Regions from separate parts of the Ruegeria sp. YTSC230 genome, predicted to be linked through region 3. Evidence: riboswitches for the same ligand, from Rfam matches in the RefSeq annotation. Region 3 holds a riboswitch; each other region holds the start of a gene.
The links. A riboswitch is a leader RNA that binds a small molecule or an ion and turns the genes downstream of it on or off. The one in region 3 is predicted to bind cobalamin.
Positions count from the first base shown of each region.

Region 1: another riboswitch for cobalamin. It lies ahead of AC2FD9_RS12225 (DUF1636 family protein); the one in region 3 lies ahead of AC2FD9_RS09455 (DUF1636 family protein).
Region 2: another riboswitch for cobalamin. It lies ahead of AC2FD9_RS18535 (hypothetical protein); the one in region 3 lies ahead of AC2FD9_RS09455 (DUF1636 family protein).
Region 4: another riboswitch for cobalamin. It lies ahead of AC2FD9_RS22545 (metal ABC transporter ATP-binding protein); the one in region 3 lies ahead of AC2FD9_RS09455 (DUF1636 family protein).

Region 1 is NZ_JBXWMC010000005.1:271,119-275,791, forward strand. It holds gene AC2FD9_RS12220 (bifunctional enoyl-CoA hydratase/phosphate acetyltransferase) at 1-1,244, opposite strand, end outside; cobalamin riboswitch at 1,392-1,599, shown strand; gene AC2FD9_RS12225 (DUF1636 family protein) at 1,701-2,057, shown strand; gene AC2FD9_RS12230 (ABC transporter ATP-binding protein) at 2,054-2,839, shown strand; gene AC2FD9_RS12235 (ABC transporter substrate-binding protein) at 2,850-3,800, shown strand; gene AC2FD9_RS12240 (FecCD family ABC transporter permease) at 3,802-4,673, shown strand, end outside.
Region 2 is NZ_JBXWMC010000010.1:49,148-53,820, reverse strand. It holds gene AC2FD9_RS18545 (DNA polymerase III subunit gamma/tau) at 1-614, opposite strand, end outside; gene AC2FD9_RS18540 (protein-tyrosine phosphatase family protein) at 772-1,269, shown strand; gene AC2FD9_RS18535 (hypothetical protein) at 1,277-1,684, opposite strand; cobalamin riboswitch at 1,769-1,988, opposite strand; gene AC2FD9_RS18530 (alpha/beta hydrolase family protein) at 2,134-2,991, shown strand; gene rsgA (ribosome small subunit-dependent GTPase A) at 3,000-4,028, opposite strand; RNA gene ffs (signal recognition particle sRNA small type) at 4,187-4,285, opposite strand; gene AC2FD9_RS18515 (bifunctional 2',3'-cyclic-nucleotide 2'-phosphodiesterase/3'-nucleotidase) at 4,325-4,673, opposite strand, start outside.
Region 3 is NZ_JBXWMC010000004.1:64,109-68,781, forward strand. It holds gene cobN (cobaltochelatase subunit CobN) at 1-482, opposite strand, end outside; gene cobW (cobalamin biosynthesis protein CobW) at 486-1,541, opposite strand; gene AC2FD9_RS09455 (DUF1636 family protein) at 1,538-1,927, opposite strand; cobalamin riboswitch at 2,012-2,221, opposite strand; tRNA gene AC2FD9_RS09460 (tRNA-Cys) at 2,508-2,581, opposite strand; gene AC2FD9_RS09465 (protein-L-isoaspartate O-methyltransferase family protein) at 2,809-3,462, shown strand; gene AC2FD9_RS09470 (TolC family outer membrane protein) at 3,558-4,673, shown strand, end outside.
Region 4 is NZ_JBXWMC010000017.1:35,173-39,845, forward strand. It holds gene AC2FD9_RS22540 (DUF998 domain-containing protein) at 334-1,083, opposite strand; cobalamin riboswitch at 1,625-1,835, shown strand; gene AC2FD9_RS22545 (metal ABC transporter ATP-binding protein) at 1,975-2,823, shown strand; gene AC2FD9_RS22550 (metal ABC transporter permease) at 2,816-3,718, shown strand; gene AC2FD9_RS22555 (metal ABC transporter solute-binding protein, Zn/Mn family) at 3,715-4,614, shown strand.

The sequences.
Region 1 (4,673 bases), on a different contig from region 3:
ACAACCAGAATGTCTGCGACCCCCGCGACTGGTGAGGTAATGCCTTTTGTCCGCGCCGCGTTCAGATCAACCGCGTTGTCCATGGCCAAGGGACCATCGACCAGTCCGCCGGTGATCTGTCCACGCTCGGCCATTTTCGACAACAGCGCGGCATCGACAGACGACGGTAAATGCGGGTTGATGGTCTCAACCGCTGATAAGACGCCAACCTTGGGCATCTCGATGCCAATAGAATGCGCAAGATGGATGGCGTTCTGAACGATATCGGCCTTGGTTTCGAGATCCGGTGCGATATTCACCGCCGCATCTGTAACCATGATGGGTCGAGACATGCCTGGCACGTCCATCACGAACACATGCGACAGCCGCCGCCCGGTTCTCAGACCTTTTTCCCTGCGCAGAACGGCGCGTAACAACACATCCGTGTGCAAATGACCCTTCATCAGCATCCGGGCCTTACTTTCAACGACCAGCCCGACCGCGCGTTGGGCGGCCACTTCGTGGTCTCGCGCTTCAATGATTTCAGCTCCCGACAAATCGGCCCCAAGCTGGGCGGCAGCGGCGGTGATTTTGTCCGGGTCGCCAACCAAAATCGGAGTAATGATGCCGTTTTCCAACGCGAGTAATGCCCCGCCTAGCGAATTCGGCTCTTCCGGGGCGACGATCGCTGTGGGCATCGGGTCCAAAGGACGTACCCTTTCCAACAAAGCGTCGAAATGCCGGTGACGCTGAACGATCAGTCCCGGCACCTCGACCGAGTCGAAGGTCAAATGCCGCGACGGTGGCGTGACCTGTACGGTACCGCTCAGGATCAATGCGTTATCCCCGACCCGGCGCACTTCGGCGGAACAGGTCAGGTCGCCGTCTTCACGCTTTTCGGTAACAGCCACAAAGGCGGTCAGTTCTTCGCCCGCCATAACCGGAGCATGAAAACTCAGGTCCGCCCGACGTGTTTGCGTACCGGCCCCCGGCAAGATGTTCCCAATGACAGCAGCCACCAGACCAGCAGGCCACAAAGCGGGCGCGACAGCCTCGGGGTGTCCATCTCCATCTCCGTCATAGGCCGCCAGATTTAGCGGGTTGTGATCACCCGAAGCCGAGGCAAACGCGTACAAGTCGTCCACGGTGCACAATCGGGTGACCTGCGCCTTGTCGCCTACCTTCAATTGAGAATAGGTTCTGTTTTCTTGAATTTTCATCTCGTCCGGCTTTGTTTTTGAATGCGTGTTCGTCGTTTCAAACATTGGATGTGCGGCCCCCCGGAACCAGAACATATCCACCTTTGTTGCTACATTTCTGCAACGCAGCGTAGTCAGATCATTGGCAAATGACAAATGACCTCTGTGCGTGGGGCGGCGCGGATTATCGCTTGACCCAAAATCGGAACTCGGGCAAGCATCACCCACGATGGTTCCCTATGGTTCGCCAAGGGATGAAAAGGGAATACGGTGAGGTTGCCAACAAGCGCCAAGTCCGTGACTGCCCCCGCAACTGTAAGCGGTGAGCGACGCCAAATACCCACTGACCCCAAATGGGTCGGGAAGGATGGCCAAGCCACGACCCGCAAGTCAGGAGACCTACCATCCGATGTTCAACCAACCCGGGGCGGGGCGTCCTGGAAGGAGGCTTTATGACACGTCTAAGACGTGATGACATGATTTGCACCTTCTGCCCGCGCTTGGCAACAGGCGGAGTGGGCCATGTCGATCAGTCCTGATCATTTCCTTCTGATTTGCGAGACCTGCGAGGGTTCTGACCGGGCGGATTCATTGCGCGCTGCACTTGCAAGCAAGCTTCCATCCAGTTTTGACATCCAAAGCGTTTCCTGCATGGCCGGTTGCGGTCGTCCCACAACCGTCGGGTTTCAGGCATTCGACAAAGCGCAGTACCTTTTCGGTGACATCCAATCGGCTGAGGACGTGGATGCTTTGGCCGAATTTGCACATCAATACCATCGCATCGCGGATGGGTGGACCAACGCAACGCAGCGCCCGCCTGCCCTTCTTGAAAAGACTCTGGCGCGCCTGCCGCGGCTAAAAGTGGAGACAAGCGCATGACCTGCGGAGCTTTCCTTGAGGCGCGCGGGCTGGAGTATTACGCCCTGAACGGCGACGTACTGCTGCAAAACATCAATTTCGAACTGAATGAAGGGGCCACTCTGGCAATTGCCGGCCCAAACGGTGCGGGTAAGACAACGCTGCTGAATCTTTTGTGCGGCGGTGAAGAGATTGTGCTGGGGGACGTTTTGGTAAAGGGGCGCAGCCTTCGGCAGCTTTCGGCGATGGACCGCGCCCGAATGATCGCCGTGGTCAGTCAGCAGGAATCGCCGGACGGGCGTTTGTTTCTGCGCGACTACGTGGCCCTTGGGCAAATCCCAATCCGCGCCGACCGATCTGCGGCTGAGCACGCCCTGGAATTGGACCGCATCCTGAATCTGACCGGACTGGTTGCCCTCGCTGACAAGCGGATGGCCGTGTTATCCGGCGGGGAACGCCAGCGCGCTCATATCGCAAGGGCGCTGGCGCAGAACCCGTCGTTGCTGTTTTTGGATGAGCCGACGAACCATCTGGATCCGGACGCCAAGGGACGCATGCTGTCGCTGGTGGCCGAGCTGGGCATAACGGTGGTCATGATCGTCCATGATCTGGTCATGATCCCGGAATTCGCGACCCATGTCGCGTTGATGAAATCCACGCGTCTGACCGGTTTCGGCCCCGTGCACGAAGTGCTGACACCCGAAAGGGTCCGTGAAACTTTCGGTGTCGATTTTCTTAGCTTTCAGCATGAAGGCCGCATGATCCCGGCACTGGATATCCGAAGAACCACTACCTCAAACTAGGAAAAATAACATGAAAAAAACTCTCTGGTGCGCTGCACTGATCAGCGGCATTGCAACTGCCGCAACAGCGCGCGAGATCACCGTCGACAATTGCGGCGAGCCGCTGGTGTTTGAAACTCAGCCCGAGCGGCTGGTCGTGCACGACATGAACATGACCGACATGGCTTTTGCGCTGGGTTTGCAGGACAAGGTCGTTGGCCTGACAGGCATCACTGGCTGGTACAAAACCAGCCCCGAGTTTGACACCCTGCGCGGCGACATCCCGGAACTTGCGCCTAAGTACCCGACAGTTGAAAATCTGGTCGCTGTCGAACCCGACCTTTTCTTTGCGGGCTGGTACTATGGCATGAAGCCGGGCGGTGACGTGACCCCGGACACGCTTGCGCCGTTTGGCATCAAAACGATGATCCTGACGGAAAGCTGCGTACATCTGGATAAGGATCGCCCCGAAGCCAGCATGGACCTGCTGTTCACGGACGTCCTTCGCTTGGGCAAAGTCATGCACGTTGAAGACAAGGCAGAAGAGCTGGTTTCCGGTTGGAAAGAAGAACTGTCCGCGATTGAGACGCAGACAGCCGACCTGCCCAAACCCCGCGTTTTCCTGCTGGACGGCCCCGCCGATGCCCCGTTTACGGCTGGTAAGTTTGCCATTCCCGACGCGATGATTGCTGCCGCTGGCGGCGAGAATGTCACCCATGACATGGACACCAGCTGGGGACGTTCATCGTGGGAGGCTGTCGCCGCGTCAAACCCGGAATTCCTGGTTTTACTTGATTATCAAACTGGAAATGGCGCCGCGGATACCTTCAAGTTCCTACAGGACCATCCTGTGATGTCTCAAACGGACGCAGTCAAGAACGAACGCTGGATTGGTCTGCGCTACGAAGAACTGACACCCGGACCTGCCAATATCGAGGCAATCTCGAAAATGGCCAAGGCTATGCATCCGGGTCTGAACTGATATGGGCCGACTTGGCCTGACACTCTTACTGGGGGCGGCTGTACTGGCCGCCCTTTTGCTGACCTCGACTATCTACGGAACCACATCCATTCCGGCCTCTGACGCGCTAGCCGGTGTCTTGTTGGGCACAGGATTGGTGGACGGAGAGATGTCTCCGCTCCACCGCATCGTGTTTGACCTGCGCTTACCACGCGCGCTGTTTGCCGCGGTGATCGGTGCCGGATTGGGCATCGTCGGCGTTGTCCTGCAAACCACCACACGCAACGATCTGGCGGACCCGTTTCTGTTCGGACTGTCCTCTGGAGCTGCGGCGGGAGCTGTCTTTGTCATTACAGTAACCGGAGATGTGCTGGGCTTTTGGACCCTGCCACTGGCCGCGTTTTTCGGAGGGCTTGTCGCATCAGGCATTGTGCTGGCTTTGGTTCATGGGCTGCGCACAAGCGCGCCCGAAAAACTGATCCTTGCAGGGCTAGCAGTTTCGTTTTTGTTTTCAGCCATTACCAATTATCTCATTTTCGCGGGCGACAGCCGTGCGGCCCATTCGGTAATATTCTGGATGCTTGGGGGTCTGGGTCTTGCCCGGTGGGAGACATTCCCGCTTGTCTGCGCCGGTTTAGTATTGATCCTCGCCTATGCAATGTACCGTAGCCGCTGGCTTGATGCGCTGCTGACTGGTGATTTGACCGCCGCCACCCTGGGTGTGCCTGTTCAGGGCTTGCGGTTCCGAATGTTCTTCGTCGCAGCACTTGCGACCGCTGTGTTTGTGTCCGTTGCGGGTGTGATCGGTTTTGTCGGCTTGATGGTTCCGCACATCGCGCGCGGTATCGCGGGGCCTTTGCACAGCCAGCTTGTGCCTACCGCCGCCATTGTTGG
Region 2 (4,673 bases), on a different contig from region 3:
TCCGCTGCGGCGATTTTGTTGAGCAGACCGATCATGTCCTCAGGTTCGATCCGGCGCAGGTCGAACCGCTGACAGCGGGACAGCACAGTCACCGGCACCTTGCGAATTTCGGTCGTCGCAAAGATGAACTTCACATGCTCAGGCGGTTCCTCGAGCGTTTTGAGCAGCGCATTGAAGGCGCTGGTCGACAGCATGTGAACTTCGTCGATGATGTAAATCTTATAACGCGCACTGGCGGCACGATATCGGACACTGTCGATAATCTCGCGAATGTCGTTCACACCGGTCCGGCTGGCGGCGTCCATCTCCATCACGTCGACATGGCGTCCTTCCATGATGGCCACACAATGTTCGCACTGGCCGCAAGGTTCGGTCGTTGGCTTGCCTTCGCCATCGGGGCCGATGCAGTTCATACCTTTGGCGATAATCCGGGCAGTGGTGGTTTTGCCGGTGCCGCGAATACCGGTCATGATAAAGGCCTGCGCGATCCGATCCGCTTCGAACGCGTTTTTCAGCGTGCGTACCATTGCGTCCTGTCCAACCAGATCAGCAAAGGTTTCGGGGCGGTACTTGCGGGCAAGAACCTGATAGGCGGGGCTGGGCGTTTCGGTCATGTCTGCTCTGTCAGATTCGTGTCAGAAATGCAGCGTAGAGACCCGGGCCGCCCACGTCCACAGCAGGCTTTGTGGAATTTCGGTTTGGACAGCGTCTGTAAGCGGGATAAACCAGCTGTCAAAATTTGGTGGGCCGGTGGCAGTAGGAGCATTAGCTTTGGCAAAATTTGCGATCTACGCGCTGCCTGTTGGCTCAGGCATCTTGGCGCTGTCCCCCTTGCCGGGCGGCGGCGGTGGGTATGTGGACGATCTGAGGGTGATACAGGACTGGAACCCTGATCTGGTGATTTCAATGACCACCGAGGCCGAGATGCGGCAGGTCGGCGCAGGCGGTTTTGGTCGAGACGTTCAAAGCAGGTCCGCGACATGGGTGCATCTTCCGGTCGAGGATTTTGGCACACCGCCCCTGCCAATCGAAACTCTTTGGCCCCAAGCCAGCGCAGCCGCCCGGCAGGTTCTGTCCGACGGTGGACGCGTGCTGGTGCATTGCCGGGGCGGTTGTGGGCGGTCGGGGATGGTCGCGCTGAGGCTCATGGTGGAAAGCGGCGAAGATCCAAACCACGCGCTAAACCGGCTGCGCTTGGCCCGACCATGCGCGGTGGAAACGGATGAGCAGATGGCTTGGGCCATGAAACCGGCCCAGAGCGATCAGTGAACTAGGATCAGGCCGTGGCTTGTTGAACAACCTGATGCGATGGACGCGGTGCAAGGGCCGATGCCTGAAGCATGGCGCAAGGCAAGGCCGCCAAAACACCAGCAGGCAGAGTGGAAAAGTCAGGGCCGAACATCATATCGGCGTATTCGTCCAACGTGTCGGCTGAGTCGCCTGTGTTTGCCCCGCAATAGACCCTGATCCGGGCCGGGCTGGCGCGAAACCGTGCGGTGCAACCCTCATCGCAATGGGTCAGTTCGCTGGAGCCGTCCACCTCAAATTCGCTGGTCGTCATTGGTTGTGCTGTTGCCATCGCCTCGGCCAATGCCCGAGCCATTTGGGCCAATGCGGGGCAGGTTTTCCCCGTTTTCTGGCACAGGGTGGCGGTGAATTCGTGGGTCGTTGTCTTCCAGATCATAATGCGCCCTCCGCGCGGTGAGCGGGGGACGTGGAACAGGGAACTCAGCGTACTGAAGACCTGCCCGGACACCCCGCCCGAGTTTCGGTTTTTACTTTGATGGCAGGTCTCCTGACTTGCGGGTCATTGCTTTGCCGACCTTCCCAGCCTTTCGGCCAGTGGTATTTCGGCATTGCTTACCGCTTACAGTTGCGGGGGCAGTCGCGGCCTTGGTCCGTTCCGGCATTGCCGGGCTGGACCGCACCGAGTTCCCTTTTCATCCCGCCCCAATATAAGGACGAGAACCATCACCTCATCGCTAGCGGTTGTAGGTGGCTTGAGTCAAGCGGGCTGTTTTCCATCGTTCAAGTGGACGCTTGGTCACTTTGAAAATCTGTTGACTCTAGTCGCGCAAAAGCGCCGATATGCCATTATGTGAACCGAATAGTTCAGATGCTTGCGAGGGCACCATGTTGGACAACACTCCGGTCGTTTTGACCGAAGATTTCACGTTTTCTGCCGGAGAGGCCGAACTGTCGGCACGGCTGTATATGCCTGCCTCGGCACCTGATGTGGCGGTTGTAGTCCATGCAGCCACAGGCGTACCGCGCGACTATTACCAGCATTTTGCGCGGTGGTTGGTGGAAGAACAGGGTATGGCCTGTCTGACCTATGACTATCGCGATTTTGGCCACTCTCTACGCGGGCGCCTGCGCGATTCGCAGGCCACGATGGCTGACTGGGCGTTGATCGACATGCCCGCTGCTCGCGCTGAAATGCGGCGCAGATTTCCCGCGGCCCAGCAGTGGAGCATTGGCCATTCGGTGGGTGGAATGCTGGGGCCAATTCAGCCCGATATTGAGCAGATCGACCGGATGATCTGTGTCTGTTCAGGTTTGGTGACGGTATCCGACCACCCCTGGCCGTATCGCGCACTGGCGACAATGTTCTGGTATGCCCACCCGCCATTGCTGGTTAAGGCATTGGGATACCTGCCGGGCAAGGCACTTGGGTTCGGCTCGGACCTTCCGGCACGTGTCTACTGGCAGTGGCGTAAATGGTGCACCGCTGCGCTGAGCTACGTGCCGGATATCGGCAAAAGCCTTCCAGACGCCCGTTGGTCCGCGTCGGAAACACCTGTTGATCTGTTCACAATGGACGATGATCAGGTGGTGCCCCCGAACGCGGTTTGGCGCCTGGCCGATCTTTACGGTCCCAAAGCCCGCCGGCATCAGTTGTCGCCGAAAGACTTTGGATTGGCCGAGGTCGGTCACATCGGCGCATTTGCGCGCCGAAATGCAAACATATGGCCCCGGTTGATCGCCTGAGTCGGTATTTACAGATTTTTGCGGGATTTCTTGTCCTGCATCACCGATCGTACCATCTTACCAAAGGCCTTGTCGCGCGCACGAGACTGCGCCACGGTTTCCGAGTTCCTTTCATCCTCGCGCCGCAGTTTTCGCCAACGCTCTAGCCGCTCTGTGTCAAGGGATCCGGTGGAAATCGCATCCTGCACAGCGCATCCCGGCTCGGCCTGATGCTGACAATCGGAAAAGCGGCAGGTTTGGGCCAATTCCAGAATGTCGGAAAAGACCTCATCGACGCCATCTTGTGCATCCAGCAACCGCAAAGCCCGCATGCCGGGTGTATCGACCAACCAGCCTCCGTTCTGCATCGGATGCAACGCGCGGGCAGTTGTCGTGTGCCGCCCGCGCGCGTCGTCCTCGCGAATGCTGGAGGTTGCCTCATCCAGACCAGTCATGGCATTGACCAATGTCGTTTTGCCGACACCGGATGAGCCAACCAATGCAGCGGTCTGCCCACTGGGACACCAAGACAGAACTTGCTGCACGTCCAGGGCATCCAATGCATTGATTGCCAGCACGGTCAGAAACGGTGCCAGCGACTCGGCTGCTTTGGAGAAATTACCAGGATCGGTACAGGTATCGGCCTTGGTTAGAACGATCACCGGATAGCACCCGGCCTGATGTGCCAAAGCCAAATACCGTTCCAGTCGGGCCAGATTGAAGTCGGCATTGCAGGAACTGACGATGAACAGCACATCCACATTGGCGGCGATCAACTGGGTTTCGGCCCCGGTTCCAGCGGCGCGGCGTTTCAAAAGGCTGCGGCGTTCCAGCAGGTGTTGAACCCGGTTTTGATCATCCGCCAATACCCAATCTCCGACGGCAAAGTCGCCCGTCGGCTGGTTCAGGGTGAGCAGAGGTGTTTCACCGTTGATGCTTGCGCCGATCAGGCGATCACGGTGAACGGCTGTGATGCGAAAGGGAACGCATTTTGGATTGGCCGCATGTTGTGCGGCAAAGTGTGAGGACCATCCCAGGTCCGAAAGTGTAAAGGACATTATTCTGCCTGTGTTCAGGTACAGCTATCCGTCTGGATGGCGGTCGCGCATCCAGCGGTAATTTGTTCAGGCAGGTGTGAGGGTCGGCCTCAGAAACGCTCTGCCCAAAGGGTTTTTGCTACAATCATAAAAGCCCTCCTGCGGCTAACGATTCAAGTAAGTGAGAGGTTGGACATCGACCCAAGCGGGGCTCGTTGTGGCTGCTTCCTTCCGGACCTGACCAGGTTGGCGAGGCGCTCGCCCGCGCCAACCTCTCGAAAATCGATATAGGGAAGACACGCAGAAATGACAACCCGTCACAGTGAGAGTTGAATGCGCAAAAACCCTTCGGCATCCGTTCCAGCCAGCGTTGGGCTGAACTCTGCGATGTCTGCGAGGTGACGTTGTGCCTGTTGGCCGGTCTTCAACAGGACAGAGGATCCCGGCATGGGCGCAAAACGGAATGGGCAGGGGCCCTGTTCCAGCGATTCAGCGGGCATTGCACCGGTCAGGTAATCCTTTAGCGCGTGTTGGATCGGCAAAGCCGGAACGTTGATGATTTCGGCGTCCCGTATGATCGGAAAATGCCCGCCGCCGCTGGCCCGATAATTGTTCAGTGCAACGACAAAGCGTTGTTCGGCCGTCACCGCGTGGCCTTGGAAACGA
Region 3 (4,673 bases):
GCCATTTGTGCCAAAGCCGCTTGCGCCGCGACTTCGCCGCCAGTGTCACACAGATGCGCTAGCCGCCGCAGGGTCGAGACGGGCAGGGTGGAGTAGTCATCCAGACGCGTGTCCTCGCGCCCGTCGGCGGGTAGGACGGCCAGCGCGATGCCCTTGGCCTGTGCCAGCGCCAGAACTTGCTGCAATCCGTAGGACCAGTAAGGGACACCGCCGATGAGGCGGATCAGGATGCCCTTGGCGCCCTCGAGCGTTTGTTCGACGTAGGTGTCGACGGACAGCGGGTGTTTTAACGCAGTCAGATTGGCCAACCGCATCGTCGGCATCCGCCCTTCGGCACCACCACCGCGATGCCAGCCTGCCGCGAAAGCGCCAAGGTCGCTGTCCGAAAAGGACAGCACCACCAGATCCGCCGGGCTCTGGCCCAGATCGGTTGGGGTTTCGGTCTCTTCTAACCCGTGGCTTTCGCGGAAGACGACGTGCATGGTTTACTCTGCGGCCTCGGTCACACCCACGAGGATATCGCGGATGGCGGCCTCATTGATGTCGTCATGCTCGGCAATGATCACCAGACGCGAGCGGCGCTCTTCACCCGGTTCCCACGGGCGGTCGTACTGATGACGCACGCGGGCACCAACGGCCTGCACCAGCAGACGCATGGGTTTGCCCTGAACGGCGGCATAGCCTTTGACGCGCAGAATGTTCAGCTCATTGGCCAGACGTTCGATATTGGCGACCAGTTCCGCCGGGTCGGTCTGTTCGGGCAACTCGACGATGATGCTTTCGAAATCGTCGTGTTCGTGGTCGTGGTGGCCGTCGTGATGCGACGGGCGCGCATCCATGTCATCCTCGGCGGCGGCTTCGAGGCCCAGCACGACACGCACGTCAACGGCGCCTTCGGCAACCTCAACCACGGGCAGCGGGCGCGGAGCCTCAGCCGCGATGACCTCTTTGGCTTTGGCAACGCCTTCCGGACCGGCCAGATCGGGTTTTGTCAGCAGGATGATGTCGGCGCACGAGATCTGGTCCTCGAAGACTTCGGACAGAGGCGTTTCGTGGTCGATCGAGTCATCGGCCAGGCGCTGGGCGTCCACGGCTTCGACGTTAGGGGCGAAACGCCCGGCGGCGACGGCCTCGGCATCGGCCAGAGCGATCACGCCATCGACGGTGATTCTCGAGCGGATATCCGGCCAATCAAACGCCTTTAGCAGCGGCTTGGGCAGGGCGAGACCGGACGTTTCGATCAGTATGTGATCGGGGCGCGGCTCCAGCGCCATCAGCGCCTCAATGGTCGGGATGAAATCATCGGCTACGGTGCAGCAGATGCAGCCATTGGCAAGTTCCATGATGTTTTCCGCCGGGCAATCCGGAATGGCGCAGGATTTCAGGATATCGCCATCCACACCCACATCGCCAAACTCGTTGACGATAACGGCCAGGCGCTTGCCCTGCGGGTTCTGCATCAGGTGTTTGACAAGCGTGGTTTTGCCCGAGCCCAGAAAGCCGGTGATCACAGTGACGGGGAGTTTTTCAAGGTTGCTCATTTCAGGGCTCCAATCGGGGGAATGCGGGCCGCACAGTTTTTGCGGAAATGTTCGGGGCGTTCGCGCCATTTCACCAGACCGTCTTCAGCGGCCAGATACTTGGTGACGCCTTCAACGATGGTCTCGACATGGTCAGTCTCGTCGAGGTTTTCATAAACGAAGGTCCATCGGGACGGGCCGCCACGCAAAACGATCGAGCATCCCTGATCACAGTTCGACAGACATTCCACCGGTTTCAGGTCGACGCCGTCCGGCAAGCCAGCCTGTTCAAGTGCTTTATGCAGCAAAGTGCCAGGTCGCTGGGCGTCATCTTCGATAGGTAACCCACGGCGGCATGTCGTGCAGACCAGCAACTCGACTGGTGCGGTCTCGGTCACGTCTCTCATCCCCCTCATCCTTTATACGGGGGACGGGGTTTCATGCGGGCCACGCGTCTGCACATGGACCCGACACCGGAACACCCCGCCCGGTTTCAACTTCGGGTGCTGGCAGGTCTCCCGGCTTGCGGATGTCAGAGGCGAGCCTCTGTTGGATGTCCCGCCTTCCCGGCCTATTAGGCCAGTGGCTTTGGGCACCCTCTCCGGTCACGGTCGCGGGGGCGGCTGTGCTTGGCGGAATAACCGCTGGCACATTCCCTTTTCATCCATCCGGGGATGGACACCAACGCATGCGACATGCGGCACGGGCAGGGGGCTTGTCAAGCACGACTGGGGTTTGAAAACCCGCTACGTCAGAAAAGCGACTTGCCGAAGTCAGTCAGCGGCATCCGATGCGATCCGATCACGCAGCGAGGCGCAATTCAGCCCGGCCGTCGCAGATGATTCAGCACTTCTCGGTTTGGCAATCAAGTAGTGCGGTTGTGTAAATGGAATCGCTGGACCCGCAATCGCAACATGCATCTGATACTGAACTTTAGGCGTCCGAAATTGCGAAAGCAGCGCAGAAAGCTAAGTGCTTGGAAATAAATGGAGGCGAGTACCGGAATCGAACCGGTGTACACGGATTTGCAATCCGCTGCGTCACCACTCCGCCAACTCGCCTTTTCAAGTAAAATCAAATACTTGCCGTGGTGTGATCGGCGTTTTAGCAGCTTTCGACAGGAGCGTCCAGAGGGGGGAGCGCAAATTTCAGGGCCGGGTGCCAACTTAGTCTTTGGTTGCGACGTTGTATCTTGTGAAGATTGGAAAGTTTCCGTGTCTGGGCCGTTGCCGGTTTTTCAAGGATGTGGCAGAACTCAATCACCCAAGGGAGCAAGATGAGCGATCCAATGACAGATTTCGCAGCCCGCCGCCGGACGATGGTCGATACGCAGATACGTCCTTCTGATGTCACGAAGTTTCCCATCATAGACGCGATGCTGACCGTCAAGCGCGAGAATTTCGTGCCGGACGCGCAGCGCGAAGCGGCATATGTCGAGGGATTGATCGAACTGGGTGATGGGCGCTGCATGTTGGAGCCGCGGACCCTGGCTAAGATTCTGGACATATTGAACATTTCGAACGACGAGTCGGTTTTGGATATTGCTCCGGCCTTGGGGTATTCGACGGCAGTCGCCGCGCGCATGGCACAGCTGGTTGTTGCCGTAGAGGAAGATGAAAATCTGGCGGCCGAATCTCAGTCTATCCTGATGGAGGCGGAGGCTGACAATGCGATTGTCCATGTCGGCCCGCTTGAGCAAGGTGCCCCCGAACATGGGCCCTATGACGTGATTATGGTCCAGGGTGGTGTGGAACAGGTTCCGGATGCGTTGATCGCGCAACTTAAGGACCATGGGCGAATTGCGTGCCTTTTTGTCCAAGGTGCACTGGGGATCGTCCGTATCGGCCATAAATCTGGGGATCGGGTGACCTGGCGGGACGCGTTTAATGCCAATGCACCGATTTTGCAGGCATTTTCCACGAACCGTGTATTTTCGCTATAGTTTTATGGCGGATTGTTCTGCCGCCTTGATTAGTTGAACACAAACGCGCAAACTGTCGGCAGAGCAGCGTAATTTTGATTTGAGAGGATTTCGTTATGAGTTCTATGGCGGGAGGAAAGCTGGTCAAGGCGCTGGCGCTGACTGCGGGGGTCGCACTTAGCTTTGTACCGGGACGGGTCGTTTGGGCCGACAATATTACTGACGCATTCATTGGCGCGTACAATACCAGCGGGTTGCTGGAACAGAACCGCGCATTGTTGCGTGCGGCGGACGAAGACGTGGCAATTGCATTGTCAGCGCTTCGACCGATCATCAACTGGACGGTCGCGATTAGCAGCAACTATAACCGTCGCAACGTCAGCGATGTGGTGACAAGAACCGACCCGAACAACTTCTTTACGGGGCTGACCCTCAGCCAACTGCTCTACGATGGTGGGGCCGCTGTTCTGGGCAAGCAATCGGCGCAAGAAACGGTGCTGTCGACCAGGCAGACCCTTGTTGATATTGAACAGCAGGTTTTGTTCCGCGGTGCCAATGCGTATCTTGAAGTGCTGCTGCAGGAAGAAACCGTACAGATCCGCCTGAACAACGTCGATGTATCGGCAGAGGAACTGCGCGCATCGCAGGACCGGTTTGATGTTGGCGAAGTCACGCGTACGGACGTTGCGCTGTCACAAGCCCAGCTTGCAAGCTCGCAAGCTGATCTGGCCGTTGCACGCGGTAACCTCGACACGGCGCGGGCGGAATACGTGAATGCCGTTGGCAAATCGCCCGGGCGCACAGCTGGTCAACCGAGCCTGCCAAATCTGCCAAGCTCGGAACCGCAGGCCGTCAGCCTAGCGCAGCGAAACCACCCCGCCATTCTTTCGGCACAGCATCAGGTGCGTGCCTTCGACCTGATCGTTGCGCAACAGCGCGCCAACCTGGGTCCGAATGTCAGCCTGAACGCCGACGCCGGTATCACTGAGACCTATGACAACGATGACAATATCGAAGACGGCAGTGTTTCGCTGAACTTCAGTCAGCCGATTTACGCTGGTGGCCGTTTGGCCGCAAGCGTGCGCCGCGCCATGGCTACACGGGATGCATCGCGCGCCAATCTGTTGAATGTGCAGAAAGATATCACTCAGGGTGTGACAGATGCCTACGCCCGTTTCCAAGCCGCGTCAGCAAGTTTGCGGGCGTCGACCGAACGGGTGCGGGCATCGCAG
Region 4 (4,673 bases), on a different contig from region 3:
TCTTCGCTACAAGCCTTGGCTGTAACCATTTTGCAGGGCAGACAGAGTTATGGAAATTACGCCGACGCTTTGGTCTCAGTGCTGACATCCCACTAAAATTTGCAAGGTTCACCATCTGCGCATTGCTGTCATTCGTGGCCGCCAACACTGCGCAAACAGCGAATGTCCAGAAGGTGGCCTGCTCTACCAACACCGTTCCTTGATGGAACGACTGCTATCTCCGAGGCAGGATGTAAGGAATGACCGCTTCGAGCTGATGGCTGTCATCCAAATTGGGGGCAGAGAACGATCGCTCTGAGCCCACTTTGGCCAATGCTGCACACCGCAGGAAGGTCAGTTTTGAGGCAAAATTGAAGCAGCATATAGTCCCAGCGATATAAATTGGAAGTAGATCCATGCTTCGAGGAGGCGTTGGAATAAGCCTTGTGTTACTGGCATCAAGAAAATTGTGAAAAACAAACAGAAGCCGACGATTGTAGCTGGCGGCGCCAAGCGCCGCAGAAGCGAATTTGGTGGGGCAGTCAGGCTGAGGATCAGCAAACCGATCAACGCAAGCGGATAAGCCGTCACCGCAATTGCCATATGAGCAATATGGACCAACGTGCTTGTCATGTTCTCGTCGCTGCCTCGACTATCACACCCCGCATCACAAGGCAGAAAGGCGGCAAGTATCAAAAGAATGGCGTAAGCGGATAGAAGCAATATCGAGATTCGTTTTGTCCTGCTGCCTGGGAGGCAACTGTTTAGTCTTGCGAGGAACGCCAGAAGCCAAATCTCTGTCGGTATGAAGACGGCATAGTTGGTCCACGTCGCCAAGGGGGCCCCTACAGCCCCGAGTGCGCTCATGAATTGGTCGATATGCGAATAGTTGGGGGTCAGTGCACTTATGATGCCCACGCCTATCGCCAACCAAAGTCCACTAATAATGGGCAAAACGACAAGGCTTATTGATCGTGAGTTGCCCCAGAGAGTTATCCGCAAAAGCTCTGCCCCTGTGTTGACGCGCACGCTTCTTAGAGCGATTGCCCTGACGAGTTGGCACCTTCCGTCAGGCAAGCCGATCAGAACACGTCGCTCATCCATGTCAATCACAGAGTGGGATCACAACTTCCAGAATCTGGCACCGGTAAATCAGTAGCCTCCGTTCAGGTGCATCTGATCGCTTCCGAAAGCAGACCTTTGCGCCATCGCGGCATTAGTCAGCTTTGTCCCGCTTATCGGAAGTTTGGCTACTGTTTTGCGAAAATCCGCTTCTTCCTCAAACCAAACACTTTAACTTAGTTCGACAACCGCGGTTGCACCTTGCCGCAACCGGCGTCAGACTATCCAAAACACCCCGCTCAGACGGCAATCGATCAAATAGATCAATCGCTTAACATCGGCACCCCGTCAGGCGAATAACCTGCAATGTCAAAGACCCAAATCATCCCACTGCAGACAAAAAAGTCCGGGCAGAATAAATTCAGTCAAAAAGACCGTTGGCGTGCGTCTGAAGCTGCAAGAAGCGGGGCCCGTGTAGTATCCACCGTTGCCTCATGTCTACTGCGTCCTCCGTAGTCGACCGATGACTGGAACGAATAGCCATCCCGCACAGGTTTGCGCTCTTGTCGAATCAAATCAATTCGTATTTTGTCCTCGCGATGGTTCCCGACTGTATTTTGCGGTCAGGGATAAAAGGGAATACGGTGCGGTTCTGTAAAAAGGCCAATTCCGTGACTGCCCCCGCAACTGTAGGCGGCGAGCGACCCGAGATCGTCCACTGGGCAATAGCCTGGGAAGGATCGGGATAGCTTTGACCCGCAAGTCAGGAGACCTGCCATCCGAAATTTATGAACCTGGGCGGGGTGTCCCAGAGGGAGATGACAATGTTTCAAGCGGTCCGTACCGTGCACGACTTTGCGCTCGCTTTGCCCCTGTCCGAACACAGGAGGCGTTGCCGTTGTCATTGCAAAAAGCTGACACCCAAAGGGGTAAGTGTCTGACAGAATTCAGCGTTCCGGTGCTGGTCGCGGGCGCTCTGGCGCTGTCGGCGCTCTTGTGGCTCGCGATTTACGCGGTGATTTGATGTCGGCCGTTTTGCAAATCCGCGATCTGACGTTGGGCTACCGCGACCTGACATTGTTTCACCGCCTCTCCATGGATATCGCGGCCGGAACGACCCTTGCCGTTCTTGGTGCGAACGGATCGGGCAAGAGCACATTTGTAAAGATGCTGCTGGGCTTGATGGATCCGCTTTCGGGCAGTTTGACTTGGCCGCAAGGGCGTCCTCGTGACATTGGGTACCTAGCGCAGATGACCGAGTTCGACCGCCGATTTCCCATCCGTGTGAGGGATCTTGCCGCGATGGGGGCCTGGCGCGGGTTTGGTTATCGTACCGGACTGGACGCCGCCGCGCGTGACCGGATGGCCGCCGCGCTGGATGAGGCCGGTGTGCTGGATATCGCTGACCGGCCTCTGCATATGCTATCGGGCGGGCAACTGCAGCGCGCGCTGTTCGCGCGAGTTATCATGCAGGACGCACCGCTGATCCTGCTGGATGAACCGTTTGCCGCGGTCGACCAAAGTACCGAAGCACATCTATTGTCGATTATCCGCCGATGGCGCGATGAGGGGCGCGCGGTGGTTTTGGTGGTGCACGATCTTTCCTCGGTGCTGGATTATTGCAGCCACGCGCTGCTTTTGGGCGGGCAAGAGGCGACCCATGGACCGGTGAATGACGTTCTGACACCAGACCGTCTGGTTGCACAAGGATACCTCTCGGAAAGTCAGGCGTCCTGGATGTTCCGTGGCACCCATTCAACAGCGGAGCACGGCAATGTATGACCTGATCGTCGAAATGTGGAGCTTTGCCTTCATGCGTCGCGCTTTTGTGGCAACCACGGTCCTCTCGGCCTCGGTCGCGCCGGTGGGGGCATTTCTTGTTCTGCGTCGCCTATCGCTGGCTGGTGAGGCCATGGCCCACGCGATTACCCCTGGCATTGTCATCGGCTTTGTCACCGCGGGCCTGTCGGTCATGTCGCTATTGGTCGGAGGGCTTATCGCGGGTGTTGGCGTCGCCATTTTGACCGCCTTTCTGGCACGCCGGACGATCCTGCGCAGCGATGCCAGCCTTGCCTCGCTCTATCTGATCGCATTGGCGGTAGGTATCTTTATCCTGTCTGCAGCAGGGTCCGCAGTTCCACTAAAAAGCTTCCTGTTTGGATCAATCCTTGGGATCGACGACGCGTCGATGGTCCTTGTCGGCGGGGTGGCGACAGTCACATTGTTGGCATTCGCCGTTCTGCTTCGTCCGCTGATTGTCAGCACCTGTGACCCGGTTTTCTTCGAAACGCAGACGCGCCGACCGTGGTTGGTAGATCAGGGTTTTATGCTGCTGTTGGTTCTGAACCTTCTGGCTGCGTTCAAAACACTGGGAACGTTGATGGCCGTTGGCTTGATGATCCTTCCCGCAACTGCGGCGCGCTATTGGGCCAGTACGATCACCGGGCAACTGGTCCTGGGTTTTCTGTTTGCCTTGTCCAGTTGCTGGATCGGCCTGACCCTGTCCTACCTGTTCCCGGACACACCGTCCGGCCCGGCGATCGTTTTGGTTGCCGGTGGGTTCTTTCTGTTCTCGGCCATTTTCGGTCCCCTTGGTTTTGGCAGACGGATGCGCAAACCGTCTGTTTCCAAAGACATCCCCATTGCCCAAATTCAACAAGAAGAGAGAGCACAATGACTCTTGTAAAGTCACTCTACACCGGCATCGCCTCTGTGTCGTTTGCTTTGGCTGCATTGCCGACCGTTGCGGCAGAAGGCAACGTCAAGATCGTCGCCAGCTTTTCGATCCTCGGCGACATGGTCGAAGAGGTCGTCGGCGATCTGGCCACGGTTACGACAATCGTGGGCCCGGACGCGGATGCGCATGTGTATCAGCCTTCGGTTGCAGACGCGAAGGCCGTTGCCCAGGCGGATATCATCTTTGTCAACGGTCTGGGCTTTGAGACATGGTCCGATACCCTGATCGCTGAATCGGGCACTGACGCAACCGTGCACGTTGCCACCGACGGTATCACGCCTGTCACAGTCGAGGGCAAAATCGACCCCCACGCCTGGAACTCGCTGTCGAATGGCATGATTTACGTGACCAATGTTGCCGACGTGATGACAGAGGCGATGCCCGAGCACGCCGAAGAAATCGCTGCCAATGCTGCGGCCTATATTGCGCAGCTTGAGGCGCTGGATGCAGAAACCAAGACAAAGCTGGCAGGCCTGCCTGCCAATCGCCGCACGGTTGTGACTGCACATGACGCATTTGGTTATCTGGCAGACGCCTACGGCCTGACTTTCCTTGCGCCGGTTGGCATCGACACCGAGGCGGAGCCATCAGCCAAGGATCTTGCTGTTCTGATTGACCAACTGAAGGCTGATGGCGCTGCTGCGCTGTTTGTTGAAAACATCACAAGCCCTACTTTGATTCAGCAAATCTCGGATGAAACCGGCATCGTGATTGGTGGGCGGCTGTTCTCAGACGCCTTGTCGGAACGGGGTAGTCCGGCCACCAGCTATCTCGCGATGTTCCAGCACAATCTGAACACTCTGTTGAACGCGCTTGGGAACTCAACCGCAAGCTAACTAGTCTTTAGGTACGGGGCGGCGCCTGAACCGCCACCCTGTACCGTGCATTGGAACAG